Regions from separate parts of the Streptomyces sp. P6-2-1 genome, predicted to be linked through region 1. Evidence: riboswitches for the same ligand, from Rfam matches in the RefSeq annotation. Region 1 holds a riboswitch; each other region holds the start of a gene.
What was found. A riboswitch is a leader RNA that binds a small molecule or an ion and turns the genes downstream of it on or off. The one in region 1 is predicted to bind cyclic di-AMP.
Positions count from the first base shown of each region.

Region 2: linked by a shared signal. The riboswitch ahead of ACQYWQ_RS11755 (transglycosylase family protein) and the one ahead of ACQYWQ_RS16180 (M23 family metallopeptidase) in region 1 are both predicted to bind cyclic di-AMP.
Region 3: linked by a shared signal. The riboswitch ahead of ACQYWQ_RS23810 (M23 family metallopeptidase) and the one ahead of ACQYWQ_RS16180 (M23 family metallopeptidase) in region 1 are both predicted to bind cyclic di-AMP.
Region 4: linked by a shared signal. The riboswitch ahead of ACQYWQ_RS02160 (C40 family peptidase) and the one ahead of ACQYWQ_RS16180 (M23 family metallopeptidase) in region 1 are both predicted to bind cyclic di-AMP.

Region 1 covers NZ_CP192513.1:3,743,566-3,752,507, forward strand. Annotated here, with positions in the region: gene modA (molybdate ABC transporter substrate-binding protein) at 1-484, shown strand, start outside; gene ACQYWQ_RS16160 (hypothetical protein) at 1,342-1,599, opposite strand; gene ACQYWQ_RS16165 (ABC transporter permease) at 1,522-3,603, shown strand; tRNA gene ACQYWQ_RS16170 (tRNA-Met) at 3,655-3,728, shown strand; gene ACQYWQ_RS16175 (PP2C family protein-serine/threonine phosphatase) at 4,488-5,693, shown strand; cyclic di-AMP (ydaO/yuaA leader) riboswitch at 5,879-6,017, shown strand; gene ACQYWQ_RS16180 (M23 family metallopeptidase) at 6,030-7,358, shown strand; gene ACQYWQ_RS16185 (aldo/keto reductase) at 7,547-8,491, shown strand; gene ACQYWQ_RS16190 (PrsW family intramembrane metalloprotease) at 8,472-8,942, opposite strand, start outside.
Region 2 covers NZ_CP192513.1:2,715,947-2,724,888, reverse strand. Annotated here, with positions in the region: gene ACQYWQ_RS11770 (ABC transporter permease) at 1-2,263, shown strand, start outside; gene ACQYWQ_RS11765 (cytochrome P450 family protein) at 3,019-4,317, shown strand; gene ACQYWQ_RS11760 (transglycosylase family protein) at 4,458-5,501, shown strand; cyclic di-AMP (ydaO/yuaA leader) riboswitch at 5,690-5,867, shown strand; gene ACQYWQ_RS11755 (transglycosylase family protein) at 5,871-6,587, shown strand; gene eno (phosphopyruvate hydratase) at 7,061-8,347, shown strand; gene ACQYWQ_RS11745 (FtsB family cell division protein) at 8,510-8,942, shown strand, end outside.
Region 3 covers NZ_CP192513.1:5,602,183-5,611,124, forward strand. Annotated here, with positions in the region: gene ACQYWQ_RS23795 (M16 family metallopeptidase) at 1-1,149, shown strand, start outside; gene ACQYWQ_RS23800 (M16 family metallopeptidase) at 1,170-2,555, shown strand; gene ACQYWQ_RS23805 (hypothetical protein) at 3,508-3,777, shown strand; cyclic di-AMP (ydaO/yuaA leader) riboswitch at 4,413-4,563, shown strand; gene ACQYWQ_RS23810 (M23 family metallopeptidase) at 4,576-5,349, shown strand; gene ACQYWQ_RS23815 (GntR family transcriptional regulator) at 5,656-6,339, shown strand; gene ACQYWQ_RS23820 (HPr family phosphocarrier protein) at 6,801-7,082, opposite strand; gene ACQYWQ_RS23825 (GNAT family N-acetyltransferase) at 7,850-8,942, shown strand, end outside.
Region 4 covers NZ_CP192513.1:486,665-490,308, reverse strand. Annotated here, with positions in the region: gene ACQYWQ_RS02170 (GNAT family N-acetyltransferase) at 150-578, opposite strand; gene ACQYWQ_RS02165 (ATP-binding protein) at 799-1,263, shown strand; gene ACQYWQ_RS02160 (C40 family peptidase) at 1,296-1,772, opposite strand; cyclic di-AMP (ydaO/yuaA leader) riboswitch at 1,776-1,940, opposite strand; gene ACQYWQ_RS02155 (hypothetical protein) at 2,578-2,928, opposite strand; gene ACQYWQ_RS02150 (ATP-dependent Clp protease proteolytic subunit) at 2,933-3,571, opposite strand.

The DNA of each region.
Region 1 (8,942 bases):
GACGATGGACGGCCTCAAGGGCGAGACGGACACCCCCGCCGTCATCGCCAAGAACCGCCTCGTCATTGCCGTCGGCGACGGCAACCCGGAGAAGGTCGAGAACCTCAAGGACCTCACCGACCCCAAGCTCAAGGTCGTGCTCGCAGCGAAGGAGGTACCGGTGGGCAACTACTCCCGCCAGGTCCTCGACAAGCAGCACCTCAAGGTCAATGCCGTCTCCGAGGAGCCGAACGTCCGCGCCGTCCTGAGCAAGGTCCAGCTCGGCGAGGCCGACGCCGGCATCGTCTACAAGACCGACGCCGCGACCGTCCCCGACAAGGTCGACGCCATCGACATCCCCGACGCCCAGAACGCCGTCGCCTCCTACCCCGCCGCCGCCCTCAAGGGCTCCAAGCACGCCGAGGCCACCGCCGACTTCCTCACCTGGCTCTCCGGCAGTGAGGCCCAGGACATCCTCCAGAAGGCGGGCTTCCAGCAGCCGTGACAACCCCCGCCTCCCACCCCAGCCAGAACGAACCCACCCCACCCCGCCGCCCGGCCCAGGCGCCCGGAAACCCTGCTGCCGACCGCGCGGAGCCGGGCCGCCCCGCAGACGGGTCCGGGACGGCGGGAGCAGCGGGTTCAGAGGCCGGGGAGGGTACGGCCCCCGGGGAAGGTACGGCCCCCGGGGACGGTACGTCCGAGGCTGTGGGCACGGCCGAGGCGGCGGGTCCGGCGGGCGCGACCGGAGCGGTGGAGCCGGAGTCTTCGACGGGAGCGTCCAAGCTGTCCGGAGGTCTGGGGGGTCTGGGGGGCGCGGGGGGTGCTGGAGGCCGCGAAGACGGGGGTGGCCCCGGGCAGCAGGGACGCCCGGAGGAGGTGCCGGGAGGCTCTGGGGGGCCGGAGACGCCGAGGGCGTCGGAAGGTCCAGCAGCGCCTGCGCGGCCCGGGGTACCGGGGGACTCCGGAACGCCCAGGAACCCCGCCGACCGGGAACCCTCCGACCCCCAGCCCGCCGGAAACTCCGGCGCCCGGACGGACTCCGGTGCTCGGACGGACTCCGGCACGTCCGGCCGCCTCGGCAAGCCCGGCTCCGCCGACCCCGACAGGCCCGGCTCCGCCGACCCCGACAGGCCCGGCTCCGCCGACCCCGACAGGCCGAGCGCCAGTGGCTCCGGTGCCCCAGCCGAGTGCCGGCTCCCTGACGCCTTCGGAGAGCACGCCGAGGCCAGGAGCGCCGCCGCGCCCGCCTACTCCGGTGCGCCCGGCGGTGCGGGCGCGTCCAGTGGCTCCAGCACGCCCAGCGACCCGATCGCGTCCCCAGCCCCTGGCGCCACCGACGCCCCTGACGCCTCCGAGGACTCACCCCGAACTCCGCCCCCGCGCCCCCGCCTCACCTCCGCCCCGCGTCCCGCCGGTCGCGCGCCGCGCCCCGGTCGCCGTGCCCCGCACCCCCGCGCCCCGCACGGCCTTGCCCCGTACCCCCGCCGTCGCCTGGCGCACCCTCGTCGCCGTGCCCCGCTCGCCCTCGTCGTACCCGCTCTGCTTGGTGTCGCCCTCCTTCTGATCCCACTCCTCGGCGTGCTGGCCCGCACGTCGTGGAGTCAGCTCGGTACCCACCTCACCAGCCCCGAGACGCTCACCGCCCTCCGCCTCTCGCTCCTCGTCTCGCTCGGTGCCCTCGGACTCTCCCTTCTCTTCGGTGTGCCCCTCGCCTGGCTCCTCGCCCGCACCGACTTCCCCGGCAAGGCGCTCGTCCGCTCTCTCGTGCTGCTGCCGATGGTGCTGCCCCCCACCGTCGGCGGTGTCGCGCTGCTGCTCGGCTTCGGGCGGCGCGGGCTGCTCGGGCCGTGGCTGGAGGACACCTTCGGGATCGTCCTGCCCTTCCACACCTCCGGCGCCGTGCTCGCCGCCGCCTTCGTCTCCATGCCCTTCCTCGTCATCAGCCTGGAAGGCACCCTCGCCGGACTCCGCCCCGGCTACGAGGAGACCGCCGCCTCGCTCGGCGCCTCCCCGCTGCGCGTCTTCCGTACCGTCACCCTCCCCCTCGTCGCTCCCGGCCTCGCCGCCGGAGCCGCCCTCACCTGGGCCCGCGCCCTCGGCGAGTTCGGCGCCACCATCACCTTCGCCGGAAACCTCCCCGGCACCACCCAAACGCTCCCGCTCCAGGTCTACCTCCTCCTCCAGGACTCCCCGGAAGCCGCCACCTCCGTCTCCTTGTTGCTCCTCGCCATCGCGATGGCCGTCCTCGTCGGCCTGCGCGGGCGCTGGACCGGAGCCGCCCCCGACACCCGCACCACCCGCTCCCGTTCCGCCGCCGTCGCAGAAGAAGACGTCCCGGACCCCTCCCTGGGTGCCCGCAAAGCCGAACAAAGCGGCGACTTCACCCGTAGGAGTGAAGAAACGCCTGAAAGGGGTCGGGGAGATCTCAGTGGGAAAGGTGCCGGCAAGCGATCCCTTGCCGAGCAGCCGCGCCCCCGGCCCGGCGAGGGACCCGCTTCCCCCACGTACGACGAGGACCTCGCACCCGACGAGGCCCGCGACACCACAGAGGAGGCCCATGACCCCACCCCCACTTACGCGCTGCACGCGACCCTGAGCGGCTACACGAACCTCGACCTCGACGCGGACCCCGGGACCACCGTCGCTGTCGTGGGCCGCAACGGAGCCGGCAAGACGACGCTCCTACGGGCCCTCCTCGGCCTCACCCCGCGCGCCCACGCCGAACTCCGCCTCGGCGCCGACGACGTCACGGCCCTGCCCCCGCACCGGCGCGGCGTCGCCTGGGTGCCGCAGGACGGGGCGCTCTTCCCTCACCTCAGCGCGCTCGCCAACACCGCCTACGGACTCCGCGCCCACGGTGTCCCTCGCGCAGAGGCCCGCCGCACGGCTCGCGCGCACCTCGACAGGCTCGGCGTCGGGCACCTCGCCCACCGCCGCCCCGCCCAGCTCTCCGGCGGCCAGGCGCAACGCGTCGCGCTCGCGCGCGCCCTCGCCGTCCGCCCCCGCCTGCTCCTCCTCGACGAGCCCCTCGCCGCGCTCGACCAGACCACCCGCGCGCAGGTACGGCACGCGCTGCGCCGCCACCTCGACGGGTTCGGCGGCGTCTGCCTGCTCGTCACGCACGATCCCGTCGAGGCGGTCTCGCTCGCCGATCGCGTTCTCGTGCTCGACGCGGGCCGTACGGTGCAGGACGCGCCGCCCGCCGAGGTCGCGCGCCGCCCCCGTTCCGCCTGGGTCGCCCGCATGCTCGGCCGCAACGCCTGGCCCGGCACCCTCACCCCCGACGGACTCGCCCCCGAAGCCGGCGGCCACCTCGTCGTCGCACCCCCGGTCGACGCCCCGGCGCCACCGCCCGGCACCCCCGCGCTCGCCGTCATCGCCCCCGAGTCCGTGGCCCTTCACCCGAGCCGCCCGGCCGGCAGCCCCCGTAATACCTATGCCTGCGCCGTCACAGAGATCACCGCCCTCGGCAGCCGTCTCCGCGTCCTGCTCTCCGGCCCCGACTGCCCCGCGCTCATCGCCGAGATCACCCCCGAGGCCGCCGCCGACCTCGGCCTTCGCGAGGGGACCCCCGTCTGGGCGAGCGTGAAGGCCACGGACATCACCCTCGTGCCCCTGTGAACAACGGTGGCGCGGAGCACCCCGGGAAGGGTGTAGAGTTGTGTTTACCGACGCGGGGTGGAGCAGCTCGGTAGCTCGCTGGGCTCATAACCCAGAGGTCGCAGGTTCAAATCCTGTCCCCGCTACTCAGCACGAAGGCCCCGGCGCCCCCAAGGCGCCGGGGCCTTCGGCATGCCGTAGGACGACGCCCCGCCCGGCCGTCCCCGAGTCGCGGCACCTCCCGCCCGGCGCGACCCTGGAAGCAGTACGTACGTACAAGGGGCGCGGGCGCGCGCACGGCCAGCGGGAGGCGAGCCTTGGGGCAGCGAGGAACGGGGCCGGCCGAGGGCGACAATCCGCCACGCCCCGAACACCCCACGCCTGGCTCGCCCCAGACGGCCCGCCCCCAGCCGAGTACGCCGGAGCGCACCGGGCCCGGGCCCGGCGGAACCGCCCAGGAGCACGCGGACCCCGGCGGGACCGCCCAGGAGCACGCGGGGCCTGACGAGACGGCTCCGGGGACGGACCCCGCTCGCCCGGACCCGAAGGCGGCGGCCTCGCCCCGTACCGGTACGGAGGGGGCGCCTCCCGCCCGTACCGGCTCCGACTCGCCTCCCTCCGCACCACGCGGCCCCGGGCCCTCGCCCACCGACGTGCCGGCCCCCGCCGACGCCGCCGACACCCAGCCGTCCCCCGATGCCTCTCCCGACGCCGATGCCGACCCCGCGCCCCCCGGAGCCCCAGCTCCCACCGACCCCACCGACCCCACGCCCGCCACCTCGCCCACCTCCTGGGACACCCCGCCCCGCCAGGACTACAAGCCCGTTCCGCCGCCGCCCCGGCGTCGTCCGCGGCAGCATGCTCAGCTCGCCGCCGCGTGGGCGCGGCGGGAGGCCTGGGTGCGCGTGGTGGTACGGGTGTTGCCGCTGGTGCTGGTGGCTTCCGGATTCGTCTTCGGGTTGTTCGCGCCCGCGACGTTCACCGGGGCGCCGTTCTTCGCCGCCGGGCCGCTCGTCGCCGCACCCTTCGCCTCGTCGCGGGTCACCGCGGGGGTCGGCGGGCTCGCGGCGCTCGGGGAGATCCTCTTGGAGGTCATTCGGGGCCGGTTGCCCACCGGGGCCTTCCTCATCGAGCTGACCACGGTGCTCACTGTCGCCGCGCTCGCCGTGCTGATCAATGCCCTCATCCGCCGCGGCGACCGTCGCCTCGCCTCGATGCAGAACGTCGCAGCCGTCGCGCAACGCGCCGTGCTGCCCGTCCCGGCCGAGCGGATCGGCGGGCTCGACGTCGCCGCGCAGTACGAGGCCGCCGAGGCCGACGCCTTCATCGGCGGCGACCTCTACGCGGTGCAGGACACCCCGTACGGCGTCCGGATGGTGCTCGGGGACGTGCGCGGCAAGGGGCTCGGCGCGGTCGAGGCGGTCTCCGTCGTCATCGGGGCCTTTCGCGAGGCCGCGGAGCAGGAGCCGACGGTCGAGGGCGTCGCGCAGCGGCTCGAACGCGCGCTCGCCCGCGAGGGTCTGCGGCGCCGCGCGCTCGACGCCTTCGAGGGCTTCACGACCGCCGTACTCGCCGAGGTCCCGCGCGGCGCCGCCGAACTGCGGCTCGTCAACCGCGGCCACACCGAACCGTTGCTCCTCGAACGCGACGGCCGGCTCCACGTCCTGACCCCCGGCGAGCACGCCCTCCCGCTCGGCATGGGCGAACTCGGCGCCTGGCCCGACCGCGCCGAGATCATCGACTTCCCGCCCGGCGCGACCCTCCTCCTCTACACCGATGGTCTCTCCGAGGCCCGCGACGCGCGCGGTCGCTTCTACGACCCCGTCGCGCGCCTCAGCGGCCGCGTCTTCCCGCACCCGCGCGCCCTCCTGACCACACTCACGGAGGAGGTCAGGCGGTACACCGGTGGCGCCACGACGGACGACATGGCCCTGCTCGCCGTCCGCCGCCCCGAGGCCGAGGCCCAGACCCCTGGCGCGGCGGACGCGGCCGGGGCGACCAGTGCGAGCGACGCGGGCGGAGCGGGCGGAGTGGGCGGAGTGGGCGGAGTGGGCGGTGCGAGCGGGGGGCAGGGGCCTGTCACCCCGCGTGAGTCATTCGATAACAACTGACGCACCATCAGGTTCACAGCCTGGAGGATGAGCGGGTCAACTCGTCCGGATCGCTCGCTACATGTCCGTTTAGCCGCTGGTGGTGACCGTAAAGGATCATCGGGAACGGCTTGGAATCACCCCCGCCGGTCTATTAACGTTCGATAACGCAGCGCGGTCGTCCCAGTCGGCGAGAGCGTCGGCTCCGCGCGCGTGCGCCGAATCCCGCGAGGGAACCGGGGAACCACTCCTCCGGGGTGAATCGGGTGCCCGCTCGGGTGCCCGTAGGAGACCTTCCTGCTCCGAACCCGTCAGCTAACCCGGTAGGCGAGAAGGAAGGAAAGGAGAGTCGCCTTCGTGGCGTCCAACCCGCCTGCCCCCGGCCCCAGCGCCTTCCCCACCGGCACGCTCACTCCCGGCGGTTCCCTGCCGGCCCAGCCCCCGGCACACACTTCCGGCGCGCCGTACGGGGCCGCCGTCCCCACTCCGTCGTACGGGTCCGTCCCCCCGCAGTCGTACGGGTCCGCTCCCGCTCCGTCGTACGGGACCGACGCCGCCCCCGCCCCTGCCGCGTACGCGCACCCCGCGGGCCACCCCGCCCCGGCGGACGTCTACCCGGGCTCGGCCGGTTTCGGCGGGTACGGCGAGGGTGCTGAGGAACCGGTCGGCGAGTGGAACCCGACCGAGGACTCACTCGGGTCCGTGCGTGGTCGGCACCGTGTCGCCAAGCAGCGGGGCGGACTCGCCCGCAGCTCGACGGTCCTCGGGGTCGGTGTGCTTGCCGCGGTCGGCGCGGGGGGTATCGCATCGGCGCAGGAGAAGCCGCCGGTCAAGCTCTCGCTGCCGGACAAGGTCACGGAGGTGACCGGGCAGCTCAAGCAGGTTCTGCCCGACGCCGAGTCACTTCCGGGAATCGGCTCGCTCGTCGCGGACGCCAAGGGCGACACCCCCGAGCAGCTCGCCGCGAACCCGGCCGCGGCGCCACTCACCAACGCCGGGCTCACCGACACCGACCGCGAGCAGGGCACGACCGACGCGGGCGAGGCACTGCGCGCCCGTATCCTCGCGCAGGCCGAGAACCAGGCCGACAGCGCGGACCGTGCCGCCCGCGAGCAGGCCGAGGCGGTCGCGGCGCAGACCGCGGCCGACAACGCCGCGCAGGCACAGAAGAAGGCAGCCGACGAGCAGGCGAAGAAGGAAGCGGCGGCGAAGGCCAAGGCGGAGGCCGAGGCGAAGGCCGAGGCGAAGGCGAAGGCCGAGGCGGAGCGCCTCGCGGAACTCGCCCGCAGCTACACCCTCCCGGTCGCCTCCTACACCCTCACCTCGCACTTCGGCGACGGCGGCTCGATGTGGTCGTCCGGGCACCACACGGGGCTCGACTTCGCCGCGCCGACCGGTACGCCGCTCAAGGCGATCCACACGGCGACCGTCCAGGAGGCGGGCTGGTCGGGCGCGTACGGCTACCGCACCGTGCTCGTCCTCGACGACGGTACGGAGCTGTGGTACTGCCACCAGTCGTCGATCTCGGTCAGTGTCGGTCAGAAGGTGACGACGGGTGAGGTCATCGGCCGCGTCGGAGCGACCGGCAACGTGACAGGGCCCCACCTCCACCTGGAGGTCCACCCGGCGGGAGGCGCGGCGGTCGACCCGCTGCCGTGGCTCCAGGACCACGGCCAGCAGCCCTGAGCCGCGAGGGCGCTCGGCAGTCCCCTGACGTACGACTGGCAGTTCCTTGGCAGGGGAATGGCAGTTCACTGCCGCCTGACCGGCAGTTCCCTGACGCTCGACCGGCAGTTCGCTGACATTTCCCGGCGCGGCGGGCACCGTCCGTCGCGCCGGGAATTTCCTGGCGCCTTCAGGCGTTGAATGGCCTCATGACTTCTCTCCGCTCCCTCGGTGCTTCCGACATCGAGGTCTTCCCCCTCTCCCTCGGTGGCAACGTCTTCGGCTGGTCGGCCGACCGTGACACCTCCTTCGCCGTCCTCGACGGCTACACGCAGGCCGGCGGCAACTTCGTCGACACCGCCGATGCCTACAGCCACTGGGTGCCGGGCAACGAGGGCGGCGAGTCCGAGCGCATCATCGGCGAGTGGATGAAGGCGCGCGGCAACCGCTCCGAGGTCGTCATCGCGACGAAGGGCGGCGCGCTGCCCGCGCACAAGGGGCTGCGTGCCGCGACGGTCAAGGCCGCCGTGGAGGACTCCCTGCGCCGCCTCCAGAGCGACTACATCGACCTCTACTACACGCACTACGACGACGAGTCGGTCGAGGTCGGGGAGTTCCTGACGGCGCTCGACGAGCTGGTGCGGGCGGGCAAGATCCGGGCCATCGCCGCGTCGAACATCTCCCCGGAGCGGCTTCAGGAGGCGCTCGACTTCTCCGACCGCGAGGGCGTCGCGAAGTACGTCGCGCTTCAGCCGCAGTACAACCTCGTCTCGCGCGACACCTACGAGGGCTCCCTCCAGGACATCGCCGGCCGCGGTGGTCTCGCGGCAGTGCCGTACTACGGCCTGGCGGCGGGCTTCCTGACGGGCAAGTACCGTCCGGGCACCACCGTCGACAGCGTCCGCGCCGAAGGCGCGGGCAAGCACCTCGAAACGGAGCGGGGCCGCAAGGTGCTCGCGGCGCTCGACGAGGTCGCCGAGGCGCACGGCGCTGAAATCGCCACCGTCGCGCTCGCCTGGCTCGCCTCACGGCCGACCGTCGTCGCGCCGATCGCCAGCGCCCGTACCCCCGAGCAGCTCAAGGCCCTCGTCGCCCTCGCCGACCTGACCCTCACCCAGGCCGAGCTGGACAAGCTCACCACTGCCTCCGCCTGAGCGGCTCTTGCCGCCTCTGGGCCGGTGGTGGCACCCAGGGGTCGCGGTATGTGCCGCCCCCGGAGGGCTGCCCCGTCCCTCCCGCCCCCGTCGGAGTCCCGGCGGGGGCGGTGGCGTGCGGGTGAGACATGGGGCCGGTCGGACCGTACGTGGCCGTGCTGTGGCCGTACGGCGGAAAGGTCCGACCATACGGTGGTGGTGCCCCGTGTCCGGCTCCCTGCCCGTACCCGTGGCCCTGCCCGGGTGGTGGTGTCCGCGGCCACCACTGCGGAGGCGCGTACCAGCCGCCGGGGGCCGCCGCGCGGGCAGGTTGCGCGGGGAGGAGGTGCGGGGCGCGGGGCGGGACGAGCCGCCAGGAGTGGGCGAAGGCCGGGCGGGCGAGCGCGCGGTCCTGCCACAGATGGTCGAGGAGTGCGCGCTCGCGGCGCGCGAAGTCCGGCGTACGACGGCC
Region 2 (8,942 bases), 1.0 Mb from region 1:
GGAGGAGGCGACACCGCTCCCCGACACGGCCCGCATGGACGCGGGGCTCGCGGCGAAGGCGGCGCGGGCGCCCGGCGTGGCGGCCGCGATCCCTGACGTCACCTTCCCCGTGCACCTGGCGAAGGACGTCCTCACCGCGCACGGCTGGGGCTCCCACGCCTTCACCGGCACGTCCCTCACCACAGGGTCGGCCCCCCGCGACGGCGACGTGGTCGTCGACGCCGCCACCGCCCGCGCGGCCAAGGCCGGGGTCGGCGACACCCTCCGGCTCGAAACGGCCACGGGAGCGCGGGACTTCCGTCTCTCCGGCCTCGCGAGGCCCGGTCCCGGCGACACCGCGCGCGAAGCGGGCCCCCTCGCCTGGTTCACCGACGCGCAGGCCCCCGCGCTCGCCGGTCACCCTGGCACGGCCGACGCCGTCGCCGTGCTCGCCAGGCCCGGCACCGGCACCGGCGCACTCGCCGACGCGGTAGGGAAGGCCCTCGCCGGCTCCGGCGTCCAGGTGCACAGCGGGAAGGACCGCGGCGCCGTCGAGGACCCCGGCCTCGGCTACGCCAAGGTGACCCTCTTCGGCATCGGCGGCTCCTTCGGCGGCATCGCCGCCCTCGTCGCCGTCTTCACCGCGGCCGGGACCGTGGCCCTGTCCGTGTCGCAGCGGGCCCGCGAGTTCGCGCTGCTCCGGGCTGTGGGGGCGACCCCGCGCCAGATCCGCCGCGCGGTCGCCTCCGAAGCCCTCCTCGTCGCCCCGCTCGCGGGACTCCTCGGCTCACTGCCGGGGATCGGCCTCGCGCACTGGTGGTTCGGCCAGCTCCAGGACCGCGGCGCGATCCCCGAAGCCGTACGGGTGCACGTCTCGGGGCTCCCCGTGCTCGTCGCCGTGGGGATCGGGCTGCTCACGGCGCTCGGCGCCGGCTGGGCCGCGGGGCGCAGGCCCGCGCGGATCAAGCCGGGGCAGGCGCTGAGCGAGGCATCGGCCGAGCGGCGGTGGATCGGCCCGGTCCGTACCGTCCTGGGCGTCGGCGCCGTCGTGGGCGGCGCGGCGCTCACCGGCGTCGCCGCGTCCGCGGCGGGGGACGACGCGGCAGGGGCGGCGCTCGGCGTCGTCATGTGCTTCATGCTCGCCGTCGCCCTCCTCGGCCCCCTGATCGCCCGGGCCTGCGCGGCCCTCTTCGGGCTCCCGCTGCGCGGCGCCGGCCCCGCCGCCCACCTCGCCGCGGCCAACTCCCGTGCGAACGCCCGGCGGCTCGCCTCCGCGATCACCCCCCTCGTGCTCGCCACGGCGTTCGCGTCGACGCTCGTCTTCATGAACACGAGCGAGACCCACATCGCCGGGCAGCAGCTGCGCGCGGGCATCACCGCCGACCACGTGGTCACCGCGCCGGGCGGGCTGCCGCCCGACGCGGTGGAGCGTGCCGCCCGCGCGCCCGGCGTGGACGCGGCCGTGGGGCTGCTCGGCACGCAGGTCCTCGTCCCGGTGGGCTCGGGCGAGTTCAAGGACGTGCAGGGCGCGAGCGTGCAGGGCGTCAGCGGCTCGGCCGCCGCCTTCGCGAAGGTCGAGGACCTGGACGTGCGCGAAGGCCGCGTCGACCGGATCGGCACGGACCGGATCGCCATCGACAGGACGCTCGCCGCCACGGCGCACGTGCGCGTCGGCGACCGGCTCCCGCTCCACCTCCCCGACGGCACGAAGCAGGCCCCCGAGGTCGTCGCCGTCTACGCGCGCGGGCTCGGCCTCGCCACGGTGACGATGGACCGCGCCTCGCTCGCCCCGCACGTCACCTCGGGGTTCGACAGCACGCTCCTCGTCCACGGCGGTACGGAGCGGGCGCTCGGCGCCCTGGGCGAGGTCACCGACGCCTCCGGCTACGCCACCGGCAAGGACCGCGACGCGCGGGTCGGCGCCTGGACGAGCAACACGATGGCCGCGGTGCTCGGCGGCTTCGCCGCCGTCGCCGCCGCGAACACCCTCGTCATGACGGTCCTCAGCCGCCGCGGCGAACTGGGCGCCCTGCGCCTCGTCGGCGGCACACGGCGCCAGGTCCTGGCGATGCTGCGCTGGGAGGGCCTGCTCGTCTGGGTGGCGGGCATCGTCCTGGGCTCGGCCATCGCGGCGGCGACGCTCGTCCCGATGATGCGCGGCACGACGGGCGCGCTGCCGTACGTGCCACCCCTGCTGTACGGGGGCATGGCCGCCGCGACGGGCGGCCTGGCGCTGCTCGCGGTCACGGTCCCGGGGCGGGGGGTGCTGCGGCGAAGGGGATGAGGGCCGCGGCGGCGCAGGGACGGCGGACTCGCGCGGCGAGGGAAGGGGCGCGGGGCGCCGCAGGGAACGCGGGGGCGCGTGGCGAGTTGTACGGGGCGCTTCGGGCTCGCTCGGCAGCCCCCCGTACAACTCGCCGCGCGCCCCGGAGCCACCGTCACCGCGCCCCGCCTCCACCCCCGGGCGCGCGGCCCGCCTCCATCCCCGGACGTGCGCCCCGCCTCCACCCCCGGGCGCGCGGCCCGCCTCCATCCCCGGACGTGCGCCCCGCCTCCGCGCCCTCCGCGCCGCGGCCGCGACGGGCCGCGCCGCCGCTCCCGGCCGTACGAGACGTGGTCCTGGACGTCGTCTCGGGCCCCGACCTCCCCGCCTTCCTCGGCCGCCTCGCCCCGAAGGGGTGTCTCGTGACCGTCGGCGCCGTCGGCGGCAGGCGCCCGCCGACTCCGGTACGACCTGATGGCGGCCTTCCAGAAGTCACCGGCCTTCTCCACCCCGAGCCTCGCCACGAGCGCCCCCGAAGCCCTGCGCACGGTACGGGGCGGTCTCTTCGCGGCGGCGGCGCGGGGAGACCTCCCCCGTCGTCCGCGCGAGCCCGCCCCTCGCCGCCGCGGCCGTGGCGCACGCGGAGAGGGACGCGGGACGGGTGCGCGGCAGGCTGGTACGGACGCCGCGCGCCCGGGCCCCCGCGCCGACCGAGGGGCGGGGCCCCCGGGCGGAGGCCCCGCAAGGGCGGCTGGGGCCTTCGCTACCGTCTCGGTATGCCGTGCCCCCACGCCCTCCTCCCCGCAGACGCCCCCGAGCCGCAGGCTCCCCCGCTCTTCTCGCGCGCCTTCGCCGCCGACCCGTACCCCTCCTACGCCTGGCTGCGCGCGCACGAGCCCGTCGCGTGGACGCGATTGCCGAGCGGCGTGGAAGCGTGGCTCGTGACGCGGTACGAGGACGCGCGGCGCGCGCTCGCGGAGCCCCGGCTCTCGAAGAACCCGGCGCACCACGCGGAGGGCGCGGGGGCACGCGGGAAGACCGGGATTCCCGGGGAGCGCAAGGCCGAGCTGATGACCCACCTGCTCAACATCGACCCGCCCGACCACACCCGCCTGCGCCGCCTCGTCTCGAAGGCGTTCACGCCCCGCCGCGTCGCCGCCTTCGCGCCGCGCGTCGCCGAGCTGACCGACCAGCTCATCGACGGCTTCGCCGCGCGCGGCAGCGCGGACCTCATCCACGAGTTCGCCTTCCCGCTCCCCATCTACGCGATCTGCGACCTCCTCGGCGTCCCGCGCGAGGACCAGGACGACTTCCGCGACTGGGCGGGCATGATGATCCGGCACGGGCAGGGCCCGCGCGGGGGAGTGGGCCGCGCGGTCGGCAGGATGCGCGGCTACCTCGCCGAACTCATCCACAGGAAACGCCGCGACCTCGGCGACGACCTCATCTCGGCCCTCATCCAGGCCGTGGACGACGGCGAGCACCTCACCGAGAACGAAGCGGCGGCGATGGCCTTCATCCTTCTCTTCGCCGGTTTCGAGACGACCGTCAACCTGATCGGGAACGGTACGTTCGCGCTCCTCCAGCACCCGGACCAGCGCGCCCTGCTGCGAACAGCCCTCACCAGCGCCCCCGACCACGGCGAGGCCCTCCTCAGCACCGGCATCGAAGAACTCCTCCGCTTCGACGGCCCCGTCGAACTCGCCACCTGGCGCTACGCCACCGAGCCCTTCGACCTCGCGGGCCGCCGCATCCGCACCGGCGACCCCGTCCTCGTCGTCCTCGCCGCCGCCGACCACGACCCGGCCCGCTTCCCCGAGCCCGCCACGCTCGACCTCACCCGCCGCGACAACCAGCACCTCGGCTACGGCCACGGCATCCACTACTGCCTCGGCGCCCCACTCGCCCGCCTGGAGGGAAAGACCGCGCTCGCGCGCCTCTTCACGCGCCTCCCCGACCTCGCGCTCGACGAGGACCCGGGACAACTGCGCTGGCGCGGCGGCCTCATCATGCGCGGGCTCCGCACCCTTCCCGTCCGTTTCACCCCCTCTGTGCAGGGATATGAGCACTCGTGAACTGAACACGCGTCAATAATGTGATCTTTGCGTGATCGAGGCTGCATCGACTTGTGACGGGCGTTCGAATCCCGCTACGTTCACGTCCGGATCATCTGTCTCACCAGCTGACCCCCTCAGCTGCTTGCGAAAGGCACCGCATGCTCTCCGGGAACGGTCGCCACCGACGCCCCCGCCAGGCCCCTGCCCTTGTCGTCGCGGCAGGGGTCACCGGCTCCGCCATCGCCATCCCCCTCCTCGGCGCGGGGACCGCGAGCGCCGACCAGGGTCCCTGGGACCGTCTCGTGGAGTGCGAGACGGGCGGCGACTGGGCGGCCGACAGCGGCAACGACTACTACGGCGGTCTCCAGCTCTCCGAGGACGAGTGGGAGGCCAACGGCGGCCTCGACCTCGCACCCCGCGCGGACATGGCGACGCCCGCCCAGCAGATACAGGTGGGGCAGCGCATCCTCGCGACGCAGGGCCCCTCCGCCTGGCCCGGCTGCGCCCTGACCGCGGGACTCACCGTCCAGGACGGCCAGGCGGCCCCGGCGCCCGTCACTCCCGCGCCGCAGGACACGGCGAGCGCCAAGGAGACGGGTAAGGCGGACAACAAGGAGAAGACGGACAACAAGGAGAAGACGGACAAGAAGGACGAGGGTGCGTCCCCCTCCGCGAGCGCCGATCCCTCCGCGTCGACGACGCCGGACGCCGACGCCTCCGGCGGGACCCCGTCCGCCGACGCCTCGGCGAGCCCCTCGGGTACCGGCAAGGACGCCGCCACCGGCAAGGACGCCGGTACGGGCAAGAGCCGCGGCAAGCACGCGAAGCCCGAGCCCTCCGGCACCCCCTCCGGGGCCACCGGCTCCTCCGCGTCCGCCTCGCCCTCCGAGTCGACCACCGTCCCCGGTGGCGAGACCTCCGCCACTCCCGGCGACGACCGCGACTCCGGAGCCGACCGCTCCGCCCCCGGCGGCCGCCACGCGGCCACGGACACGGAGGGTCAGAAGGGTGCGGACGGGGCGGACAAGACGGACTCGTACAAGGTGCGCGAAGGGGACAATCTCTGGAGCATCGCCGAGGCGCACAAGCTCGCCGACGGCTGGACCGGGCTCTACGAGCAGAACAAGAAGATCATCGGTGTCGACCCGGACCTCATTCTCCCTGGCCAGAGCCTGGATCTTGGTGCGGATTCAGGGCGATAACCGGACAAGCGGTTGACCATGTCTGTCCGTTATTGTCCGGTAGAGGTCAAGTGAGACATGAGTCTCAACCGCCCTGATCGTCTTTGAAGTTCCGCTGATTTCTTGCTTAACGTCGTGCTCGCTTCCCCACCGGGAGGCCCCGACGGTCGTCACGCCGAATCCTGCCGGCGCCCGTTTCGGGACAGTCGTCGCGTCACGCGCCGAAGGCAGGAGCGGGGGACCCAAGGTTTGCGTCCCAGCCGGTGCCCGGGAGACCGGGCGCCGGTCCGGGGCTAGGGGTGAAGCCGGGCGGCAGCCGCCGTCCGGCCGGGCAACTCACAGGCCCGAACCCGACAGCTCACCTCGCAGGCGTCGGTGAGGAGACCCTCCATGCTGTTTTCCGGCAAGGCCAAGCACCGTCGCCGTCGTACCACCCGAATCGTCGCGTTCGCCGGTGTCACCGGTGCCGCGATCGCCGTCCCGCTGATGGCGACCGGCAGCGCCTCCGCCGCATCGACCTCCACCTGGGACGCTGTCGCCCAGTGCGAGTCCGGCGGCAACTGGTCCATCAACACGGGCAACGGCTACTACGGTGGCCTCCAGTTCAGCCAGTCCTCCTGGGCCGCCGCCGGCGGCACCCAGTACGCCCCGCGCGCCGACCTGGCCACCAAGGACCAGCAGATCGCCACCGCCGAGCGCCTGCTCGCCATGCAGGGCCCGGGCGCCTGGTCCTGCGCCGGTGCCGGCAACCTCAGCAACGACGGCGTCTCGCCGAACGTGAACCCGGGCGGCGGCAACAGCAACAGCGGCCAGCAGCAGTCGCAGGAGCGTTCCTCCGGCGACCAGAGCGCCTCGCGCAGCCAGCAGCGCCAGGCCCCGCAGCAGCACACCACCCCGAAGTCGACCACCGGCACGGTCAAGACCGACACCGGCATCACCGTCGCCAAGGGCGACGGCGAGTACAAGGTCGTCAAGGGCGACAGCCTCAGCGAGATCGCCTACAAGCACCACGTCTCGGGCGGCTGGACCAAGCTCTTCGAGCTGAACAAGGACATCGTCAAGGACGCCGACCTCATCTACCCGGGCCAGCAGCTCCACCTCAGCTGACCCCCAGGGGGACCCCTCGTCCCCCTCGCGGGACCGCCCCGCCCCGCCGCGTTCTCCCCCGTACGCGGCGGGGCGGGGCTTTTCCCGTGCGCGGGCAGGACGGGGCTTCCCGTGCGTGGCGGGGGTTCGCCCGTGCGCGGCGGGGCTTCCCGTGCGTGGCGGGGCTGCCCGTACGGGCCCGCCCGCCCGGTTCCGTCACCGGCCCGCCCGTGCGCCCGCCCTCCGGCCCGCGCCCCGCCCTCTCACCCGCGCGCACCCCCGCTCACCAGCTCGGCTCACCTGTCACCCCCTCGGCTCAGATGCCCCGATCGGCCCCGATCCGCCCGCCCGTTTCACCCCCTTCACCCGGTACGTCCCACGGATTGCGGCCGAGTCCCGGGCGTCGGCCGACCCCGGCCCCCCGGCCGGTTAGGCTCATGCAGCGGAAGCCCCCGCAAGGGCCCCCGCAGACCTGCTCCACATCCCAGAAGGAGATGCTCGTGCCGTCCATCGACGTCGTCGTAGCCCGGGAAATCCTGGACTCCCGAGGCAACCCCACGGTCGAGGTCGAGGTCGGCCTCGACGACGGCAGCACAGGCCGTGCCGCCGTGCCCTCCGGTGCGTCCACCGGTGCCTTCGAAGCCATCGAACTGCGTGACGGGGACGCCAACCGTTACCAGGGCAAGGGCGTCGAGAAGGCCGTCCTCGCCGTCATCGAGCAGATCGGCCCGGAGCTGGTCGGCTACGACGCGACCGAGCAGCGCCTGATCGACCAGGCGATGTCCGACCTCGACGCCACGCCCGACAAGTCCTCGCTCGGCGCCAACGCCATCCTCGGCGTCTCGCTCGCCGTCGCGCACGCCGCCTCCGAGGCCAGCGACCTCCCGCTCTTCCGCTACCTCGGCGGCCCCAACGCGCACCTGCTCCCGGTGCCGATGATGAACATCCTCAACGGTGGTTCGCACGCCGACTCCAACGTGGACATCCAGGAGTTCATGATCGCGCCGATCGGCGCCGAGTCGTTCTCCGAGGCCGTCCGCTGGGGCGCCGAGGTCTACCACACGCTCAAGAAGGTGCTCAAGGAGCGCGGCCTGTCCACCGGCCTCGGCGACGAGGGCGGCTTCGCTCCGAACCTCGACTCGAACCGCGCCGCGCTCGACCTCATCGTCGAGGCGATCAAGGAGGCCGGTTACGTGCCCGGCCGCGATGTCGCGCTCGCGCTCGACTGCGCCGCCTCCGAGTTCTACAAGGACGGCAAGTACCGCTTCGAGGGCCAGGACCGCACCGCCGCCGAGATGACCTCGTACTACGAGGAGCTGGTCGGCGCCTACCCGCTCGTCTCCATCGAGGACCCGCTCTTCGAGGACGACTGGGAGGGCTGGGCCACCGTGACCGAGCGCCTCGGCGACAAGGTCCAGCTCGTCGGCGACGACCTCTTCGTCACCAACCCGGAGCGCCTCCAGCGCGGCATCGACGAGAAGTCCGCGAACGCCCTGCTCGTCAAGGTCAACCAGATCGGCTCGCTCACCGAGACGCTGGACGCCGTCGAGCTGGCCCAGCGCAACGGTTTCAAGTGCATGATGTCCCACCGCTCCGGCGAGACCGAGGACGTCACCATCGCCGACCTCGCCGTCGCCACCAACTGCGGCCAGATCAAGAGCGGCGCCCCGGCCCGCTCCGAGCGCGTCGCCAAGTACAACCAGCTGCTGCGCATCGAGGAGATCCTCGACGACGCGGCGGTGTACGCGGGCCGCTCGGCGTTCCCGCGCTTCAAGGGCTGACACCCGGGCCCGTACGAGGGGCCGGCACCCCCGGCCCGTACGAAGGGCTGAGCCTCCGCACGCCCCCGCACCCGGTCCCGTACCGTGTGCGGGGGCGTACGCGTGTGTGCCGTACGCCTGTGCGCACGGCGCGCGAGACCCGCACGAGGGGGGAGATCCGTCATGGCACGGAAGAACGACGGCGAGCGCTTCTCGACCGCGACCCGCCTGCGCGTTCTCGGCGAGCAGACGGCGGCCCGCGTCTACCGCTCCCAGTCCCGCCGCCAGGCCCGCCGCTCCCGCCTCACCGGGCGCGCCGCGATCCTCGTCCTCGTCCTGTGCGCGCTGATCGTCGCGCTCGCGTACCCGATGCGGCAGTACATCGCCCAGCGCGACGAGATCGCCGACCTCCGGCGTGAGCTGAGCACCCACCAGAAGGACGTCGAGCGGCTGCGCGACGAGAAGGCCCGCTGGCAGGACCCCGCCTTCGCCCGCCAGCGCATCCGCGAGCGCCTCCACTACGTCCTGCCCGGCGAGACCGGCTACACCGCTCTCGTCCCCGGCGCCGCGAGCGCCGGGCCCGCGCCGCAGGACGCCGCCGCCACCCGCCCCTGGT
Region 3 (8,942 bases), 1.9 Mb from region 1:
CAGGTCAAGGGGAACGGGCACTTCGAGCTGGTCCAGGGCGCCGGCGGCTCCCTCAACGGCACGACGAGCTTCGAGCGCACCAACTACTTCGAGACCATGCCCTCGAACCAGCTGGAACTGGCCCTGTGGCTGGAGGCCGACCGCATGGGCTCCCTGCTCACCGCGCTCGACCTGGAGTCCCTCGACAACCAGCGCGCCGTGGTCAAGAACGAGCGCCGTCAGCGGTACGACAACGTGCCCTACGGCACCGCCTTCGAGAAGCTCACCGCGCTCGCCTACCCCGAGGGCCACCCGTACCACCACACCCCCATCGGCTCCATGACGGATCTGGACGCGGCGACCCTGGAGGACGCTCGCGCCTTCTTCCGCACGTACTACGCGCCGAACAACGCGGTCCTCTCCGTCGTCGGCGACATCGACCCGGAGCAGACCCTCGCCTGGGTGGAGAAGTACTTCGGCTCCATCCCCGGCCACGACGGCAAGCGCCCGCCGCGTGACGGCGCGCTGCCCGAGGTGATGGGCGGGCAGCTGCGTGAGACCGTGCGCGAGGACGTCCCCTCGCGGGCGCTCATGGCCGCCTACCGGCTCCCCGAGGACGGGACCCGCGCGGGCGACGCCGCCGACGTCGCGCTCACCATCCTCGGCGGCGGCGAGTCCTCGCGGCTCTACAACCGCCTCGTGCGCCGCGACCGTTCGGCCGTCGCCGCCGGTTTCGGGATGCTGCGCCTCGCGGGGGCGCCCTCGCTCGGCTGGCTCGACGTCAAGACGAGCGCGGACGTCGAGATCCCCGCGATCGAGACGGCCGTGGACGAGGAGCTGGCCCGCTTCGCCGAACAGGGGCCGACGGCGGAGGAGATGGAGCGCGCCCAGGCCCAGCTGGAGCGCGAGTGGCTCGACCAGCTCGACACCGTCGCCGGCCGCGCCGACCAGCTGTGCCGGTACGCGGTGCTCTTCGGCGACCCGCAGCTCGCCTTCACCGCCGTGGACCGCCTCCTCGCGATCACCGCCGACGAGGTGCGCGAGGTCGCTGCCGCCCGGCTGCGCCCGGACAACCGCGCGGTCCTCGTCTACGAACCCACCGCGCCCGAGCAGACCCCCGCCGCCGAGGAAGCGGCCACCGACCAGGACGAGGAGGCGGCACAGCAGTGAGTGAAGCCGTGCAGAGCACCATGAAGTTCCACCCGCGCCCCCAGCCGGGCCCCGCCAAGCCCTGGGCCTTCCCCGCCCCGGAGCGCTCGGCGCTGCCCAACGGGCTGACCCTGCTGCGCTGCGAGCGCCCGGGCCAGCAGCTCGTCGCCGTGGAGGTGCTGCTCGACGTTCCGCTCGACGCCGAGCCGAAGGGCCTCGACGGCGTCGCCACGATCCTCGCGCGTGCTTTCACCGAGGGCACGGACAAGCACTCCGCCGAGGAGTTCGCCGCCGAGCTGGAGCGCTGCGGTGCGACCCTCGACGCGCACGCGGACCACCCGGGACTCCGGCTCTCGCTCGAAGTGCCGGTCTCGCGCCTGGCCAAGGGCCTCGACCTGCTCGCCGAGGCCCTGCGCGCCCCGGCCTTCGCCGAGTCCGAGATCGAGCGCTTGGTCCGGAACAGGCTCGACGAGATCCCGCACGAGGCCGCCAACCCGGCCCGTCGGGCGGCCAAGGAGCTGTTCAAGCAGCTCTTCCCCGCGGACAGCCGCATCTCCCGCCCCCGGCAGGGCACGGCGGAGACCGTCGAGGCGATCGACGCGAAGGCCGTGCGGGAGCTGTACGAGCGGTACGTGCACCCGGCCACGGCCACCGTGGTCGTCGTCGGCGACTTCGCGGGTGCCGACCTCGACGCGCTGCTCGCCGAGAGCCTCGGCACGTGGACGGGCTCGGGCCCCGCTTCGCCGCCCATGAGCCCGATCACCTCGGACGACACCGGGCGCGTCTACATCGTCGACCGCCCCGGGTCCGTGCAGACGCAGCTCCTCATCGGCCGTACGGGCCCCGACAGGCACGACCAGGTGTGGGCGGCGCAGGTGCTCGGCACCTACTGCCTCGGCGGGACGCTGACCTCGCGTCTGGACCGCGTGCTGCGCGAGGAGAAGGGCTACACCTACGGTGTAAGGGCCTTCGGGCAGGTGCTGCGCTCCGGGAGCCCGGCCGAGGGCACGGGGCTCGCGCCGGGGGCCGCGCTCCTCGCCATCAGCGGCTCGGTCGACACCGAGTCCACCGGGCCCGCGCTCGCCGACCTGTGGAAGGTGCTGCGCGACCTCGCGGCGGGCGGGCTCACCGACGCGGAGCGCGAGACGGCCGAACAGAACCTCGTGGGCGTCGCGCCGCTCAAGTACGAGACCGCCGCCGCCGTCGCGGGGACGCTTGCCGATCAGGTCGAGCAGCAGCTCCCGGACGACTTCCAGGCGGCCTTCTACCGCCGCCTCGCCGAGACGGGCACGGTGGAGGCCACGGCCGCCGTCGTGAACGCCTTCCCGGCGGACCGCCTCGTCACGGTCCTGGTCGGCGACGCGGCGCAGATCGCGGAGCCGGTGCGGGAGCTGGGGATCGGGGAGGTGACGGTGGTGCAGGGCTGAATCCTCCACGGGGGCCGGCCGGGCGGCGCGGTCCGGCCGGTCCGGTGAGGAGGCCGGGTGGGCGCGGGCGGCGCGGCCGGGGGATTCCGGCCGACGAGCCGGGGCGCTGTCCCGCGCGGGTGCCCTGCCCGGTGGAGGACGGAAGGGCGGGGCGTGGTCGTACGCGACTCCGCCGACGTCCCTGGCAGAGCGGGGAGTGGTGCGGGGAGGGACGCAAAGCCGCTGAACCGGACGCCGCGGCACGGCGGTCGGGCTGGCTCCGCGGCATGACGACCGGGACGGCCTCGGGCCACGCATGGATCGGTGACCCGGTGTCCTCCTGAGTGCCGGGCGGGCCGGGACGGCGGGCCGAGCGGTCGGCAGCGGACCAGGAACGGCCGCCTGCCGCAAGGGCCCCGTACTGACGCCCGTCGCGCGGGCCGGTGCTCACGCCCGTCGCCGGGGCCGGTGCTCACGCCCGTCGCCGGGGCCGGTGCTCACGCCCGTCGCGGGGGGCCTGTCGCCGCCTCGTGCCGCCGGGACGCGGTTCGGACGTGAGCCTCGGCGGACCGGTCGCGTGCCCCCGCGACCCGGGAGTCTCCCGGTGCCGCCGTGGGCACGCTCTCCCGGGCGCCCTCACCGGCCGCGTTCTCCGGCCGCGTTCTCCGGTACGCCGTCACGGCTCCGGGGCCGCCGTCCGCTCTCCGCCCTCCGTCGTGGTGATCGCAGCTTCGGCACATCAACCACGACAGGAGAGTTCATGCCCGCCAAGACGCTGACCATCGCGACCGAGGACGGCTACGCCGAAGCCTGTCGCGGCCTTTTCCGCGTACGGGGAGCGGCACCCCGGGGTGCTCCTGCACCCGGACGGCTTCGGCCTCCGGCTCGTACTGCGGGACCTCGCCGGTGAACTGGGCGGGCGCGGGCACTCACGTGCTCGTGCCCGCCCAGTTCACCGGCACGGGCCCGTCCCGTGACCGCACTCCCCGCGTACATCGGGGGAGAGGGCGAGGCGCCGGCCGTCGCCCGGGTGATGCCTCTCGTCGAGGCGCACACCGCCGAACGCGCCCGCAGGGACGCGGACGCCTACCCAGCCTTCCCCGCCTACCTCGCCTTCCTCGCCGCACCCTGGCGAAGGTGGCCGCCGTCGCCGCCGTCGCAGCTCCCGTGGGGGCGGCAGGGCCCCGTGTCTGTGCCGCGCTCACCGGGCAGGTTCATCTCGGCCACGCGGAGGGCGATCTGACGCCCGAGGACCTCGGCGCGCTGCACGAGGCAGTCGGCGCCGCCGGGGCCGACCGGACCTCGGAGGTCTCCCCGCACCCGGCACGGCTTCACCATGTCCGGCTTCCGACACCGACGCCTTCAGCGCCACCGGGCTCGCCCGCCACCGGGCTCGCCCGCCACCGGGCTCGCCCGCTGCCGCTCGTGGCGCGGTCCCTCGGGGGTGGCTGAGTCTCCGGCGGGGTGCGCGGCCGGTGGCCGGGCCGGGGTCGGCGGCCCCGTACGAGGGAGGCAGGGGTGGCCCCGTACGACCGGTCGCGCGGGCCGTCCGGCGCATGCGGCACCGGGCGGGTGACGGCTGCTCATGTCCGGTGGTCCGCCGGCCGTGAAGGGCGGTCAGGGGCCTCGGGGCGGTGGGGCCGGGGTGATTCCGTACGACCGGCTGGGCGTCTTTGTCCGGACAAGGACTCCCGCGTGTCTGAAAACGAGTGCATCGCTGTCCGAATATCGACCATGTCTGTGTCCGGATTGGGTGCATGGCGGCCTGTCTGGGGTGTGGCATGAGCAACAAAGGCGCGGTTCCGTTTGTTGCGGAAGTCTTGTCCCGCTTAGCGTCACTCCGGCTGTTCGTCAGGTATGCGCCGCACCCGCGGCAGCGGACGGCCTTCGCCGAGTTCCGGGGCTCGTACCCGGGAGCCGGGGACCCATGTGTCCCAGGGGTGAATCGGGCGCCGTCCGCCGGTGGCCGTAGGAGACCTTCCTGCTCCGAACCCGTCAGCTAACCCGGTAGGCGAGAGGGAAGGAAAGGAACAGCCGCTTCATGGCGTTCACGCGCCCCACGGGCAGGCACCGTCGTCCTGCCGCCGCAACGTCCCGTACCGGTGTCAGGGTGGCAGGGCTCGCCGCGCTCACGACCGGTTCCGTCGTCGGCACCCTCGCCGCGCCCGCGCACGCAGCGAGCCACGAGGGCCCCGACACCGGCCTCACCCGCGTCATCGGCTTCGACAGCGTCGCCGAGGAGATCGCCACGCAGGCCTCCCTCGTGCACGCGGCGGCCGAGCGGGAGGCCGCCGAGGCGAAGGCCGCCGCCGAGGCGAGCAAGGAGGCCGCGAAGGCGAAGCGCGAGGCCGAGCGGAAGAAGGCCGCGAAGGAGCGCGCCGCACGGGCCGCCGAACGCAAGCGCCTCAACACCTTCGTCCTGCCGATCCCGGGCTCGTACGTCTCCACCGGCTACCACGCCAGCAGCTCGCTGTGGTCCTCCGGCAGCCACACCGGCATCGACTTCCACGCGGCGAGCGGCACGACCGTCCACGCGGTCGGGGCCGGGACGGTCGTCAAGGTCGACTGGGGCGGCGCGTACGGGAACGAGGTCGTGCTCCGTATGCACGACGGGACGTACACGCAGTACGGGCACCTCAGCGCCGCGACCGTCGTGGTCGGGCAGTCGGTGACCGCAGGTCAGCAGATCGCCGTCTCGGGCGCGACGGGCAACGTCACGGGGCCCCACCTGCACTTCGAGGCCCGTACGAGCCCCGAGTACGGCTCCGACATGGACCCGCTCGCCTACCTGCGCGGCCACGGCGTCGACATCTGAGCCGCCCGGGGGTCCCGCCCGCGGCATGTCCCCGACGCCGCGCCGCGGTCCCCTCCGAAAGCCCTCGGCTCCCCGGGGGCTTTCGGTATTCCGCGTACGGGCCGGGCTCCACCGCCCGGGACCGCACACCCCGCCCTTTCCACCCCGAACCCGCCGTAAACAGCGCACCGGGGCCCGAGGATATCCGGGGAATGCGCCCTGCCGTGAGGAATTCTTCGCTGTTCTCATAGAGTCACTGCTCTAATGGAGTCACCTCGCGGACGTCCAACGGCGGCGTTTCGCGGTGATTAATGCGGAGGTCGGGTCATGAGCATTCCCGCGCACTCGGTATGCACGGCGATCAGGGACGATATCGTCTCGGGCGTGTTCGAGCGGGGGAGCCGGCTCACGGAGGAATTGCTCGCGCGGAGATACGGGGTTTCGCGGGTGCCGGTGCGGGAGGCGCTGCGGACGCTGGAGGCGGAGGGCTTCGTCGTGACGCGCCGGCACGCGGGCGCGCAGGTCGCCGAGCCGGGGGCGCAGGAGGCCGTGGACGTCCTGGAGACCCGGCTGCTCCTGGAGCCGCTGTGCGCGGCGCGCGCCGCGCAGCGCAGGACCGAGGCGCACCTCAAGGTGCTGCGCGGCCTCGTCAGGCTCGGGCAGGAGCGGGCGCGCAGGGGGCAGGAGGAGGACCTGCGCTCGCTCGGCGGCTGGTTCCACGAGACCCTCGTCCAGGCCAGCGCCAGCGAGACCCTGACCTCGCTCCTGACCCTGCTGCGCCACAAGATCGCATGGATGTACGTGGTCGAGTCGCCCGCCCGCCCGCAGGAGTCCTGGGCCGAGCACGGCGCGATCGTCGACGCGGTGGCGCGCGGCGACGCGGAGCGGGCCCGCGCGCTCACCGCGCAGCACGCCGAACGCGCCCGCCGTGCCCACCGCCTGCGCGGCCCGGGTCCCCGCCCGCCGCGCCGCCCGCCGGGGCGGAGCCCGGAGGAGGCCCCGGCCTGGTGAGGCCGTGCGGGGACCGTCCGGTGGGGGAGGGGTGAAACCCGGCGGGGCTGGCCTTGGCGCCGGGAGGTTGCGCACAGGCCCGCCCGGCGAGCCGGTGCCGGGCGCGTACGTCGAGAGCGCGGCGGGGCCCGGCTGATGAGGCCGGGTGAGGTCCCGTGAGATCGGGTGAGGTCCGGTGAGGTCCGGTGAGGTCCGGTGAGGACTTCGCAACATCCCGTAAACAATCCGGGCCTTCCGCATTAACACGGGGGCCGTATACAAAGGGATGCGAAGTCGCGGGAGCCCGGCGCGGTCCCGTTCGTCCCGGTGGCCGTCCCGGCGGAGCGGGTATTCGCTGCCCGTAATGCGGTGCGTTTTCTGCGGGCTTTATCGGCGTGCGCTCCGGGGAAATGCGTGGTGGCCCGGGCGCGCGGAGAATGTGCCGGGAAGAATTCCGCGCGCCGGGGTCACCTGTGCATTGACTAGACCGTTTCCGGAAGTTCCTGAAGACCTTCCGTCACGAGTTTGGCGAGCCGGTCGAGGGCCTCTTCGGCGCCCTCTCCCTCCGCGCTCAGCGTGATCTCCTCGCCCCCCTGCACCCCGAGACCGAGCACCGCGAGCATGGAGCGGGCGTTGACCGCTTCGCCCTCGCTCTTGGCGACGGTCACGGGGAGTCCTGTGGCGGTCGATGCCCGGACGAAGAGGGAGGCGGGACGGGCATGGAGGCCCTCCGGCCAGCCGACGGTGACGCGACGCTCAGCCATGATGCAGCCCTTCGGGTCCGGGGCCCGCGCGCGTGCGGGCCCGGTGCGGATACGCGGGTGTTCAGGTTCCGGTGGTGCGGTCGGTGCGGGGTCGCGGTACGGGTCTTCCCGTTCCGGGACGCGTTCTCCCCTCGTGGTGGCACGGCGCGCCCGGCGGCGCAAGGGGGCGGGGTCCGTACGAGGGGTCCTCGCGGGCACCGGAGGGACACGGCCGCCGAAGCACCAGCCGCAAGCCCTGCCCCACCGAAGCCGGGCTGCGGCAAGCCCCCGGCCTGCCGCGGCCCCAGGGCCGCGCCCGCCTGGACCTGCCCAGCCCTGGGCCGCGCCCGCCTGGACCTGCCCAGCCCTGGGCCGCGCCCGCCTGGGCCTGCGCGTCTCCGGGTTCGCGCGCCCCACCTACCTCGGGCTGCCGCGCTCCCGGCCTGCCGGAGCCTGCGCCCCCGACCGCCTCCGCCCTCCCCGACGGCCTCCGCCCGACCGCCTCCGCCCGTCGAAGCCCTGGCCCGCTGCCCCGTCGACCGCCCCCGCCAACCGAGTCCCCTCGCCACCGAAGCCCCACCCAGTCCCGGCCCACGGAGTCCACCGCCCCACCGAGCCCCCCGTCACCGAAGCCCCCCAGGGAGTCCCCCGCCCCACGAGCCCCCACCGAAGCCCCCCACCGAGCCCCCGATCCGCCGAAGGCCCCCATCCCTCCGCCCCCCCGATCCCGTCGTTTCGGACCCGCACGGCGCCCCCGCGCTTCGTACACACGGTCGTACGCTGACCCCATGCAGACCCCGGCCGATCCGTCCCGCTCCGAGGAGCCCCGCTCAGCAGCGTCGCGTCCCGTCGGGGGACGCCCGCTGGACGCGCCGCGTCCCCAGGACCTGCACCCCTCGGCGCAGCCCCACGAGGCCGGTTATCCCGCCCACTGGGAGGCCGATGTCGTGCTGCGCGACGGCGGCACCGCGCGGATCAGGCCCATCACCGAGGACGACGCCGAACGGCTCGTCAGCTTCTACGAGCAGGTCTCGGACGAGTCGAAGTACTACCGCTTCTTCGCTCCCTACCCGAAGCTCTCCGCGAAGGACGTGCACCGCTTCACGCACCACGACTTCGTGGACCGCGTCGGGCTCGCGGCGACGATCGGCGGCGAGTTCATCGCGACCGTCCGCTTCGACCGCGTCGACGCGACGGGCCGTCCCGCCTCCGCGCCCGCCGACGAGGCGGAGGTCGCCTTCCTCGTGCAGGACGCGCACCAGGGGCGCGGCGTCGCCTCGGCGCTCCTCGAACACATCGCCGCCGTCGCGCGCGAGCGCGGCATCCGCCGCTTCGGCGCCGAGGTACTGCCCCACAACACCAAGATGATCAAGGTCTTCACGGACGCGGGCTACCAGCAGAAGCGCAGCTTCGAGGACGGCGTCGTCCACCTGACCTTCCCCCTGGAGCCCACCGAACGCTCGCTCGCGGTGCAGTACGCGCGCGAGCAGCGCGCCGAGGCCCGCTCCGTGCAGCGCCTCCTCGCCCCCGCCTCGCTCGCCGTCGTCGGCGCCAAGCGCGCGGGCGGCGGTGTGGGCCGCAGCATCCTGCGCAATCTCCTCGCGGCGGGTTACACGGGCCGTCTCTACGCGGTCAACAACAGCTTCCCCGAGGACCAGGGCACGCTCGACGGCGTCCCCGCCTTCCGTACGGTCAAGGAGATCGGCGAGGACGTCGACCTCGCGGTCGTCGTCGTCCCCGCCGAGCGCGTGCCCGAGGCCGTCGCCGAGTGCGGCGAGCACGGGGTCCGCGGGCTCGTCGTCATCAGCGCGGGGTACGGCGAGAGCGCGGCGGCGGGCAGGGCGCGGCAGCGGCGCCTCGTGCGCCAGGCGCGCAGCTACG
Region 4 (3,644 bases), 3.3 Mb from region 1:
CAAAGCAAAGGGCGAGGGGGAGGGGCCTGGTGACTGGTGAAGGGAGGGGCCGTCGGTGAGGAGGGGAGCCCGGTGGGGGAAGGGGGCCCGGCGCGGAGGGGGCCCGGCGCGGGGGAGGGGTGGCCGGTGGTGAGGGCCGCCGGGCCGGGTCACACCGGCTTCACCCAGCGCCGCCACCGCTCCTCGCGTACGTACCCCGCCGCGCCCCACGTGCCGTGCGCGCGCGTATTCTCCTCCAGGACCATCGCGTCGACGCGGCGGCCGCCGAGCGCGGCGAAACGGTCCTCCATCGCGGCGAGGAGGGCCCTCGCGACGCCCTGGTGGCGGTGCGCGGGATGGACGGCGAGACGGTACGCGGAGCAGCGCCAGCCGTCGAAGCCCGCGATCACCGTGCCGACGAGCGCGCCACCGCGCTCGGCCAGGAGCAGCGCCTCGGGGTCGCGTGCGAGGAGCCGCCCGACACCGGCGGGATCGTCGCTGATGCTCGTCCCTTCGGCGGCCTCGCGCCAGAAGGCGAGGACGGAGGCGATGTCGGCGGGCTCGGCGTGGCGTATGCGCAGGTCGTCAGGTGCGGTCATGGGAGCAGCCAAGCAGGCGGTACGTGCCCGGGGCACCGCGATTTCGCGATGCGGACGCTCCGCCCCGCACCCCCGGAATCCGCTCGGCCGTAGCAGGCTTCACCGCTTCGGGCGACAGTGGCGCACAGTCCCCGGAGTGCGCCCCGTGCGGGTGGCAGGCTGTCGCGAACCACCGACCCGGAGCGCCGTGCGGGCGCCCGGTGGAAAGGGGCAGGTCGTCATGGCCGATCACCAGGAAGCCTCCGTCACGCTGCCGAGCGAGGCCGCGTCGGTCCCCGAGGCGCGCGCGTTCGTCGGCGGGGTCCTCGCGGAGTGGGGGCTGCCCGCGCGGGACGACATGGCCGCGTCGGTGGGCCTGATCGTCTCCGAACTGGTCACCAACGCCGTCCTGCACACCGGCGGGCAGTCCCCGTTCTTCACCGTCACCGTCTCGCTCGACCGCGACGAACTCCTCCGCGTCGGCGTCACCGACTCGCACCCGCGCCCTCCGCGCCGCCTCCCCGCCGCCGTACGGCAGGACAACGGGCGCGGCCTCGCGATCATCCGCTACCTCACGGCGGAGACCGGCGGCAGGCTCTCGGTGGTGCCGACACCGCAGGGCGGCAAGACCGTCCTGGTCGCCCTGCCCTGGCGGCCCGCGCGCGCGGGTGCCGTGCCGGAGGAGGGTGCCGTACCGGAGGGCTGAGGCCGCGCCACGGCACCCACGCGCCCGGCCCCTTACCGCACGCGTCCGTACGCGACCTGTTTCGACCAGATCTTTTCGAGCTTGACCACATCTCCCGTCTTGGGGGCGTGCCAGATCTTGTTGCCCCCGGCGTAGATGCCCACGTGGTAGACACTGCCACCGGAGCGGAAGAACACCAGGTCGCCCTTGGTGCGCTTGCCCGCCGATACGTGCCGGGTCTTGTTGTACTGCGCCTGGGCGGTGCGGGGCAGGGACTTGCCCGCCTTCTTGAACGAATAGAGCGTCAGGCCCGAGCAGTCGAAGCGGCGCGGGCCCGCCGCGCCCCAGCTGTAGGGGGCGCCCTTCTTGGACGCCGCGACCTTCAGCGCCTTCGTGGGGACCCGGACGGCCGCCGAGGCGTCGCCGGATGCGCCGGGGACGAGGACGGTGCCGCCGACGGCGGCGAGGGTGAGGACCGATACCGCGCCGGTCCTGGAGAGCAGGACGGGAACTCGATTGCGCACCAGCATGCGTAACCCTTCGTCAACCGCCTGTGAAGGGTGACCTGTCGGGTTCGGACTGGCGAAGATGCCCGGCCGCTCACGCGGCTTCACCCCAAGGACCGGTGCCCGTTGCCGGGCCCGACCCGCCGTGCTCGGGTCCTCCACTCCCGCCGATCCACTCGGTGTCGACCTGGCGTCCGGACGGCGGCGGGACTCGGCGTCCGCCCGGACCGCCCCGCCGCTGCGGCGGGGGCTTGTCGTCGGGAGCGATCTTGACGCACGACACCGCCGGATTCCGAATGAAAACAGGCTTATGTGAGCTTAGTCACCCGTATGGCGATTGGGTGGCGAAAGGCCGTCAAGTGCGGCTCCTCTCACGGAGGACGAGTCCCCGACCAGCGCGAACGCCGTGCGCGGCAAGCGGATCGCGGACCACCGGGGCAACCGGGGGCGGCGTGACGCCGACTCCGGCGTACGTCATTGGGGGGTCCTCCGTTCGGCGGCCGCGCGTCGCACTCCGGACACGCGTGGTCGCGGAACGCATGCGGGGGGAGGGTGAGGAAGGCGAATGCGCCGTCCGGCGCGGACTTCACGCCCCGCCTGCACGCCGCGACATGCCCGCGCGGGGCGCGGTCCGGGGCGTGTGCGGGAGCGCGTGCGAGCGGGGGAGGCGTGCGGGCGCGCGTGCGAGCGGGGGAGGCGTGCGGGAGCGCGTGCGCACGTGCGTTGGCGTCCGGGGCGCGGGACACGGGGCGGAGTGCGGGATGGGTGCGGGACGCGGGACATGCGATGCGGGATGCAGGCTGCGGGGCGGCGGAAGGGCGGGCTCCGCTCAGCGCTCCTGGCCGCCGCCCTCCTCGCTCCCGCCGCCCGCCCCGGCCTCTTCGGGTGGCGGCATCGCGACCCGCCCCGCCCGGCGTTCCCCGTCCAGGACGCGCAAGGCCCGTTCCAGCGTGGCCCGGTGGAGTTCGGTCTCGCCGCGCGCGTGCATGAGCGCCAGCGCGTCCCGCAGCCGCGTCACCTCGGCGACGAGCGCCTGGGCGGCGCGCAGGGCCGCGTACGTGTCGTCGCCGCGCGCGGGGTTGACCCGGCCGAGCAGCTCGGCGGTCGCGAGGTAGTGGTCGATGAGCGCGCCTTCGGCGCGGGTCAGCGCGGGCAGCGGCGGGAGTTCGGGCGGGGGCACGCGCTCACCTCGGCCCGGGGTGTGGGGTGCGGCGGTCCGCGAGGGCGTCGACGATCCCGTACCGCACCGCTTCCGCCGCCGTCAGTACGAGGTCGCGCTCCATGTCGCCGTGCACCTCGGCCTCCGTCCGTCCGGCGGCCGCCGCGAGCAGCCGCTCCGTCGTCCGTCGCTCGCGCGCCAACTCATCGGCCCACACGGCGAGATCGCTCGGCTGCCCGCGCATCGCCTCGGGCAACTCGGGCTGCCGCAGCACGATCCGCGCCCCGGGCAGGGCCGCGCGCTTGCCCGGGGCCCCGGCGGCGAGCAGGACGGCGCCGACCGAGACCGCCTGTCCGAGGCAGTACGTCGCCACGTCGCACGACAGGTGCCGCACCGTGTCGTGGACGGCGGTCAGCGCCGTGAAACTGCCGCCGGGGCAATTGAGGTAGAGGGAGATGTCCTGATCCGGGGCCGCGTGTTCGAGGTGCATGAGCTGTACCGCCAGGTCCGCTGCCGCCGTGTCGTCGAGCGGCGTGCCGAGGAACACGATCCGACCTTCCAGGAGCCGGGAGTACGGGTCAAGAGTGCGTGTCCCGTAGCTGGTGCGCTCGGTGAACTCGGGGAGCACGTGACGGGCGAGAGGGGACAGGTCGGTGGGCTGCAAGGCGGGGTCTCCAGGGAGGCGGAACGCGCGGATGGAGGGGACGGGGCGGACGGGGCGGACGCGGGGAGGCGCG